2 regions of the Micromonospora sp. CA-246542 genome follow, and region 1 is predicted to be linked to the other one. Evidence: riboswitches for the same ligand, from Rfam matches in the RefSeq annotation. Region 1 holds a riboswitch; the other holds the start of a gene.
What was found. A riboswitch is a leader RNA that binds a small molecule or an ion and turns the genes downstream of it on or off. The one in region 1 is predicted to bind cyclic di-AMP.
Positions count from the first base shown of each region.

Region 2: another riboswitch for cyclic di-AMP. It lies ahead of ACQP0N_RS11015 (C39 family peptidase); the one in region 1 lies ahead of ACQP0N_RS25275 (coiled-coil domain-containing protein).

Region 1 is NZ_CP192040.1:5,469,961-5,474,404, reverse strand. Features, by position in the region: gene ACQP0N_RS25280 (hypothetical protein) at 194-772, opposite strand; gene ACQP0N_RS25275 (coiled-coil domain-containing protein) at 866-1,942, opposite strand; cyclic di-AMP (ydaO/yuaA leader) riboswitch at 1,948-2,079, opposite strand; gene ACQP0N_RS25270 (cation diffusion facilitator family transporter) at 2,192-3,109, opposite strand; gene ACQP0N_RS25265 (HelD family protein) at 3,217-4,444, opposite strand, start outside.
Region 2 is NZ_CP192040.1:2,349,451-2,353,894, reverse strand. Features, by position in the region: gene ACQP0N_RS11030 (D-ribitol-5-phosphate cytidylyltransferase) at 1-234, shown strand, start outside; gene ACQP0N_RS11025 (CDP-glycerol glycerophosphotransferase family protein) at 277-1,947, shown strand; gene ACQP0N_RS11020 (alpha/beta fold hydrolase) at 1,952-2,698, opposite strand; gene ACQP0N_RS11015 (C39 family peptidase) at 2,833-3,681, opposite strand; cyclic di-AMP (ydaO/yuaA leader) riboswitch at 3,914-4,054, opposite strand; gene ACQP0N_RS11010 (hypothetical protein) at 4,340-4,444, opposite strand, start outside.

The DNA.
Region 1 (4,444 bases):
CGCCGGGCAAAGCGGCCTGGCCTGGCCTGGCCCGGCGCGGCTCGGCCCGGCGACCGGATGCCTCAGTTCGGTCCTTTGCTCTGCTTCAGCGGAGGCAACAGTCGGGGGCCATTTGTGTTGCCTCCGCTGAAGCAGAGCAAAGGGCGCGTGCACACCCTCCGGCACCCGACGTGCGGCCGTCGTGATCAGGCTCCTACTGCGCCGACCGCCCTGATCGTGATGGCGACCGCGTTACCGCACCGGTGCTGCCGGTGCTGCCGGCGTGAGGAGCATGCGTCGTGGCTTGTGTCGCCTCGGGGCGGCGGGGTCGCGCGGGTCGGCGTCCCCAGGGCTTGTACGTCGACAGCACCGTCGCGATGATCATGAGACTGGTCGACACCGCGGGCGCGATCACCAGGTCGGCGCGGTCCCGCGCCGGTAGCGCGGCGCCCAGCGCGCCGGCGTGCCGCAGGTTCGGGGTGAGCAGGAACAGCACCAGCCCGACCATCACCGTGGTGATCACGAGCTTGATCACCACCCAGCGGTAGCGCAGCAGGCCCCAGGGGGTGAGCAGCGCGCTGGCGACACCGACGAGCCACACGAGCACGCTCAGCGGCGCGAAGAGCACGGTGCCGACGAGCCCGGCGACGGGGTAGAGCACCGCCGGGTCGGCGCCGCGCTGTGCCGCGATGCCGAGGGTGAGCAGCACCAGGTCGGCCCCGAGCCAGCCGAGGGAGGTGACCAGGTGCAGGGTGAGCAGGGCCTTGCGGGTGCGGGGCGCGATTCGCGGCATACCCGAATGCTCCCGGCCCGATCCCGCGTGGTCGTCCGACCAGCGACGACGTCCGGGGTACGCCCGCTGACGTACCCCGGACTGCCTCGGCGGTCAGTACACCGACAGATGCACGTGGTTGGTGTGGTCGCTGGAGGGGTCGCCGTTCCCCCCGCTGTACGACTTCCAGCCGCTGCTGGGTAGCCAGATCTGCTTGAACCAGATCACGTAGAGCACCGCGAGCCGGTCGGCGTTGCGGATGAAGTACGCGGCCAGGTTGTTGCCGTACGTCTTGTCGCCGCCGCTGGCGATCCCGCCGAAGCCACCCTTCTGCGCGGCGAAGTCGCAGGCCCGGCCCTTGGGGTGCTCGCCCGAGCCGCCGTTGCGGTGACAGGAGACGTACCGGGTGAAGCCGGCGGCCTTGGCCTGGTTGAGCGCGTGCAGGGTGCGGGGGGTGATGCAGCCGCTGGCCGGGGTGGGGTCGTTGATGCTGCACGACTCGGACGGCCAGGAGCCGTCGGAGTTGCGGGGGGCGGGTTGAGCGTTGGCGGTGGAGGTGCCACGGTTGGAGTCGGTGTCGGTGTCGGCGGCGGCGGTGGCGCGTGCCTTGTCGTTGGCGACGGTCAGCGCCCGCTCGGCCTGCTCCTTGCGCTTGGCCATCACCTCGACCTGCTTACGCTGCTCCCGGATCTCGCCGTCGAGGGCGACGCGGGTGCGGTTCGCCTCGTCCCGGGTGGCGTGCAGGTCGCGCAGCACCCGGTCCTCGTTGGCGGCCACCACGTCGAGGGCGGCTGCCCGGTCCATGAAACCCTCGGGGGTGTTGCTGTTGAGCAGGGCCGAGACGGTGCTGAGTCGGCCGGTGCGGTACGCGACGCCGGCGATCTCGCCGACCTTGCCGTTGCGTACGGTCATCTCGGCCTCGGTGGTCTTGAGCTTGACCGCGAGCTGCTGCTGCCGCTGGACCGAGGTGTCCAGCGCGCGCTTCGCGTCCAGGTAGCCCTTGCTGGCCGCCTCGAGCTGGGCCCGTAGCGCCGGGGTGCCGCCCTCCTCGTCGCCGTCGGGAGCGGCGGCGGCCCGCAGGCCGCCGGGGGCAGCGGCGGTGGCGGCGCCGACCGGAAGCGCGACGCCGAGGGTGACCATCATGACGATCAGTGCCGCAAGTCGGGCGGCGGGTGGGCGTGCTGGGGCCACTACGCATGTCCTTCCGTCAGCCGCCGACCGGGTTAGCTGACGGGTTCGGGACGGAAGATCCCTACCGCTGACGCGGATGCACCCCAGGAACATGGTTCCCCGGTTCGCCCTGTCGGGCGATTAGGCGACGGCCGCCACCGGCGCCGGGAGGCGCCGCCGGGTGGTGGCCGGGACAGAGCCTACCGGTGCTGGTGGGGTCTGTGCAGCCGTTGTGACGGAAGGTGCTTGCGCGGTCACGAAGGATGACGGTCACCACTCGACGGAACCGCAGGCGCCCGGGGCGGCACCGGGTTCGGTCTGCAGCGTGGCGTGCTCGATGCGGAAGTCGTCGCGCAGGGCCGTACGCGCCGCGGTGAGCACCGCGCCGACCTCCGCGCCGGGCGCCATGGTCAGGTGTGCGGAGGCCACCTCCATGCCCGAGGTGAGCGTCCAGACGTGCAGGTCGTGCACCTCGACCACGCCGGGCACCGCGGCCAGTCGGTCGTGCACGGCGGTGACCTGGAGGTGTTCCGGAGCGGCCTGCACGAGGATGCGTACGGCGGCCCGCCCCAGCCGCCAGGTGCGCGGCAGGATGAACACGCCGATCCCGACCGCGACCAGCGGATCGGCCCACCACCAGTCGGTGACGGCGATCAGCAGCGCGGCGCCGATCACGCCGAGCGAGCCGAGCAGGTCGCCCAGCACCTCCAGGTAGGCGCCCTGGAGGTTGATGCTCTCCCGGGCGCCGGCGCGCAGCAGCCCGAAGGCGACCACGTTCGCGAGCAGGCCGAGGATGGCCACCGTGAGCATCGGACCGCTGAGCACCTGGTGCGGGTTGCCGAACCGGCCGATCGCCTCGATCACCACGTAGATCGCCACGCCGGAGAGCAGGACGGCGTTGGCCAGCGCGGCGAGCACTTCGAGGCGGTAGAGCCCGAAGGTGCGTTGCGGGTCGCCGGTGGCCCGCCGCGTGGCGGTGATCGCGGCGAGCGCCATCCCGATGCCGAGCACGTCGGTGAACATGTGCCCGGCGTCGGAGAGCAGTGCCAGTGAGCCGGTGTGGAAGGCGGTCACCGCCTCGACCACCATCAGGGCAGCGAGCAGTCCGAAGGCCGCCCAGAGCCGTCCCCGATGCTGGTGGGCGGCGTTGGCGACCGACCCGTGGTGGTGGTCATGTCCTGCTCCCACGGAACCCACCCTCCGACGCCGCCCGGGACCCGGTCAAATGTATGCTCACATCGCTATGTGTGCAAGTGTAGGGCGCGGGCCGCCCACGGGCGATGCCAACGCGACGGTCAGCCGGTCGGGTCGACGGTGGTGAGCCGCTGGGTGGCGCGGGAGAGCGCCACGTAGAGCGTGCGTACACCCGAGCCCGGATCGGCCCGGATCTCGCTGGGTGCGACCAGCACGACTCCGTCGTACTCCATGCCCTTGGCCTCCAGGCTGGTCACCACCTGCAAGCGCGTCGCGCCGAGCGCGTCGAGCCAACCGGCGACCTCGTCGCGGCGGGTGACCGGCGTGATCACCCCGACCGTGCCGTCGACCTCGCCCAGCAGGCCGGTGGCCGCCTGCACGGCGGCGGCCTGGAGCCCGGCGGGCGGCACCACCAGCTCGACCGGGTCGACGCCGGTGGAGCGGACGGCCCTCGGCAGGGGCAGGTCCGGGTAGAGCCGGCGGATCTCCGCCGCCGCCACCGCGAAGATCTCCGCCGAGTTGCGGTAGTTGGTGGTGAGCGTGAACTCGTGCCGTTTGCGCCGGCCCAGCGCCTGGTCGCGGGAGCGGGTCAGCTCCTCGGGGTCACCGGTCCAGGCGGTCTGCGCCGGGTCGCCCACCACCGTCCACGAGGCCAACCGCCCACGCCGACCGATCATCCGCCACTGCATCGGCGAGACGTCCTGCGCCTCGTCGACGACCACGTGCGCGTACTCCCGGTAGTCCTCCGGCCGCTCCCGGGCCGCCGCGCGGGCGGCCCGCTGCCGGTCGGCCGCGGTGCTCAGCTCACGAACGCCGCCCGCGAGCTGGAACGGGTCGCGCCGGGCCCGCGCCGGTTTCACCGGCTTGCCGAGCAGCGCGTCCAGCTCGTCGAGCAGCGCCACGTCCGCGATGGTCAGGCCCTCGGAATCCAGACTCTGGTACGCCGTGCCGAGCAGCCGGATCTCCGCGCCGGAGAGGATCCCACCGGCGTACCGTCGCAGCCGATCCGGTCGAGCCAGCCAGCCGAGTACGTGCCGGGGGTGCAGGCGTGGCCACCAGGCCTTGAGGAACTCCCGGAACTCCGGCCGCTCCGCGATCTCGTCCTCGAAGGCCCGCTGCTCGGGCAGCCGGCTGATGTTCACGCGCCGGGCCTGCGCCCACAGCGCGGCGAAGACACCGTCGAAGCCGGCGCGGCGAACCTCGTTGCGTCGGGCGCCACGGTGCAGCGCGCGGTCCCGGATCGCGTCCAGCTCGCGGCGGTCCAACCGCAGCAGCCCTCCCCGGTAGAGCAGCCGCAGCTCGCCAGGAGCCCCCGGTGCCGCGTCGCGG
Region 2 (4,444 bases), 3.1 Mb from region 1:
TGCATCAACCCGGAGCGGACGGCCACCCCCATGCGTACGCGGGCCTTCGGCGAGGAGCCGGAGAACACCCTGCTGGCCGCGGAGGCCGTCGCGCAGTCCTCGCTCGACGTGTTGATCTCCGACCTGACCGGTCAGGTCATCGACGTACGCCGGGCGCCCGGCGACGGCCCGTCCGTGCCGGCGCAGGCCGGCCCGGACCGGTCCGAGACGCCGGCCGCGGCGTCGACGAACTGACGCCGACGGCACCGCGAGACCGAGGGCGGCGATCGGAGCGACATGCGTGGTGACCTGGTTCGCAAGGTGGCCGCCCGGTGCCTGAGCACCGGGCTCGCCGTACTGGCCTTCGTCGTGCTGGCCCTCACCGGCAGCACCGGGTGGGGCCTGGCGCTGGCCGTCGCCGCGCTGGTGGCGGCGGCCGCTGAGCAGCGGATCCGACCGGCCGCCGACCTGGTGGCCGAGACCGCCCTGATCGCCGCGGCGATCCTGGTCGGCTACTCCCGACGGCTCGACGACGGCTTCGACCCGGCGCTGGCCGCGACGGCGCTGGTCCTGCTGGGGCTGGTGCTGCTGGTGGGGCCGCTGCGTACCGCCGGCAACCTGGAGATCCGGGCCGCCAACCTGCCGGTACGCGCCTGGACCCCGCTGATCGCCGACCGACTCGGCGTCGCCCTGTTGGGGCTGCTCGCGGTGGTGGCGATCGCCGCCGCGTCGACCCTGCCGGCCGTCGTGGCGCTCGCCGCCAGCCTGCTGGTGGCCGCCGGCGCCGGGGCGGTCGCGCTGGACCTGGCCAAGCGACGGTTCCGCCCGACCGCCGGCGGTGGGCAGGTCGCCCGCGCGCTACGTCGGCACGAGCCGGAGTTCCTGCTCTACTTCTCCGCACCGCCCGGCTCCGAGTACCAGGTCACCATGTGGCTGCCGTACCTCGAACGGATCGGCCGGCCCTTCCTGGTGCTGGTCCGTGAGCCGGAGTTCGTCGCGCCGATCGCCGCGGCCACCGACGCGCCGGTGGTCTACTGCCCCACGCTGCGCGCGATGGACGAGGCGCTGGTGCCGAGCCTGCGGGTGGCCTTCTACGTCAACCACGGGGCGAAGAACAGCCACTGCATCCGGTTCACCCAGCTCACCCACGTCCAACTGCACCACGGCGACAGCGACAAGGCGCCCAGCGCCAACCCGGTCTCGGGCATCTTCGACCGGATCTTCGTGGCCGGGCCGGCGGCGATCGACCGGTACGCCCGCGCCGGGGTACAGATCCCGGCGGAGAAGTTCGTCGTGGTGGGCCGCCCCCAGGTCGAGTCGATCGAGGTACGCGAGGAGCCGACGCGCGGCCTCGCGCACCCGACGGTGCTCTACACCCCGACCTGGACCGGGCACCACGCCGACGCCGACTACTGCTCGCTGCCGGTGGCCGAGGAGCTGCTGCGGCGGCTGCTGGGGCGCGGCGCGACGGTGATCCTGCGGGCGCATCCGTACACGGCGCAGAACCCCGCGTCGGCACGCCAGTTGGGCCGGCTCACCGAACTGCTGGCCGCCGACCGCGCCCGCACCGGCCGGCAGCACCTGTTCGGCGCGGCGGCCCGGGAGCTGAGCCTGACCGAGTCCGTCAACCGCTCGGACGCGCTGGTCTCCGACGTCTCCGGGGTGATCTCCGACTACCTCTACTCCGGCAAGCCGTACGCCATCACCGACATGGGTGACGAGGGCGACCGGTTCACCGAGCGCTTTCCACTGGCCGGCTCGGGCTACGTGCTGCGGCGCGACATGTCCAACGTGGACGCCGTGCTCACGGCCCTGCTGGACACCGACCCGCTGGCCGACGCCCGCTGGGTCACCCGCCGCCGCTACCTGGGCGACTTCCCGGCCGAGTCGTACGCCGAGGGCTTCCTGACCGCCGCCCGCCGCGAGCTGACCTCGACCCGGGAACTACCCGCGCCCGCACCTGCCTGACCGATCAACGGTACGGGTCCAGCAACGCCAGCACGGCCGCCGGATCCTCCAGGTGCGCGTTGTGCCCGAGACCGGCCAGCGTGGCGACCGGTACGCCGTACTCCTTGAGCTGGGCGTCCGTGACCATCGGGTCGTGCTCCCCGCGGGCCAGCACCACCGGCACGTCGGTCGCCGCGAGCAGCGCGGCCAGGTCGGGCGCGCCGACGGCGAACGCGGCGTTGTCCATCGCGAGCCGCCACCGGCCGTCGACCTGACGCAGACCGGCGTCGACCATCGGGTGGTCCGGGAGGACCAGACCGGTGAGGCCGGCGACCCGCAGATACCGGCGGGCGGCCTCGGTGCGGCTGGTGAACCAGCCCACCGGGCGGGCGGCGAGGTCCGCAGCGCGGGCCAGCTCGGCCGGCGCCCAGACGGCCTTGATGCCCAAGCCCACCACCGCGTCCACCGGCAGGCCGGCGGCGCGGGCCGCCAGCGCCAGGCCGACCACGCCACCGAGCGAGTGCCCGAGCACGACGATACGGTCGTCGGAGGCCAGGCCCTGGGCGACCCGCTGGGCGAAACCCTCGAAGGAGTACGACGACAGCGGCGCCGACCAACCGTGACCGGCGAGATCGGGCGCCAGCCATCGGCCGGGCCAGTGGTGCTCCAGGAGTGGCGCCCAGGGCAGCCACACGTCACCCGTCGCCCCCATGCCGTGCAGCAGCAACAGGATCGGCTCACGGTCGGCTTGACCACCCGATTCATCCACCACGGCCGCAGTCTCCCACGGTTCGCGGCCCGGTACGAGAGCCGTTCACCCGCGTCGCGCCCCGACCCGGGAACGCCGCGGGCGCCGGCCCCTCGTGGGAGACGGCGCCCGCGGCGTCGTGGGGTGTCGCGCGTTGGTCAGGCGGAGTAACCCCGGGTGGCGATCCAGTTCGCCAGGTCGATCGTGGTGATCCAGTAGGCCGGGTCGGCGGCGTTCGCCGAGTCGGCGATCCGCACGGTACGGCCGTTGTCCTTGTAGCCGACGACGGCGATGTAGTGCCCACCGCCGTAGGAGTGGTAGCCGCCCTCGGTGTCGATGGCGTCGCCGGCGACGTTGGCCACCACGCCCCGGCCATCGGTGATGGCCTTGACGACGTCGGCCTGAAGACGGTCCATCTGGGCCGGGCTGGGCGTGCCCGCGAACATGCGGGTGCGGTACGGGGAGCCCTTCACCTCGGCGTTGAGCACCCGGGTGGTGTCCTCGGCCGAGTTGGTGCCCATCTCGGTGGTGCCCAGCTCGGCGCCGAGCTCCTCCTGGGTGCGGTCGATGCCGCTGGCGCTGAGCGCGTTGCGGGTGGCCGCCGGGCCGCAGTTGTAGTAGGTGTTCTGCGCCTCGTAGTCGTAGTCGAGCACCTTCTTCGCGGGCGGCTTCGGCGGCGTCGGCTTCCGGGTGACGTCCGGGTTGCTCGTGGCCTTCGCGACGGGGGACGCGGCGCTGGTGGCCGGGGCGGCGGTGCTCGGTGCGACGCTCGCCGACGGGGCCGCGGACCGGAGTTCGCCACGGGAGGCGACGGTGTCACTGCGCATCTCGGCGACCGTGGTCGGGGTGCGCGAGCCGGCCGGGGCGTCGTCGGCGCCGGCGACCAGGGCGCCGGCGGTGGTGGCGATCGCGAGGGCCGCGGCGGAGGCGGCGACGATCTGGTACGGGCGCTCGGTCGCGAGGCGACGGAGCTGGCGCTTCAGGGTGTGCTTCACGAGGTCCTCCACGGTTCACAGGGAGAGCGGCACACCGGGGCCCGACCGGCATCCGGGCAGGCGTCAGCGCGCGGGCGGTGGCCCGCGGATGATGAGCCGCTCAGGGGAACGCCCGGCGCGCCGGGCGGGAAGTGCGGTGACCCGGGGGGTCAGCTCACCGTCACGAGGCGGATGAGCGGGGACACCGCGTCGCCGTGGAGGCGGAGGAACAACAAGGGGGTCGAGGGGTGCTGCACGAGGATGGAACTCCTTCCGTCACCGCCTACCGGGTTAGCTGACGGATTCGGGCGGGAAGATCGCCCTACCGCGGGCCGTGGCTCGCGGATTCACCCCGGACTTACTGTGGGTCCCCGGTTCGTTGATCACGATTGAGCGGGTCGGCACGGCGTCGCCTCCTGCGATCGGTAACCGCACCGGACGGGACGACAGTACTGGCCGGTGCGCACTCTGCCAAGCCGCGCCCACCTGCGTAAACATCGATTGGCCCAGCAATTTCTGCACGTTTTGCCGCTGACGTGACTCGATGGGACAACGGGTTCCGCCGGCACCCGTGGGCGACAACCGGACAGGTGGCCGACAACGCGGCCACAATCGCGGGCGCAATGGCCGCCGATGATGCCCGCCGCCCGATTTCCGCTGCCGGTGACCCGCCTCACATAACAGATCGGGCTCAACCGGCCCGGGCCGGACGCCAGCGTGCCACGAGGGCCGTACGCGACGGCCGCGTCGCGGTGCGCCGGGAGAACGCCGGGCTCGGCCGCGACCGGACCGCCGC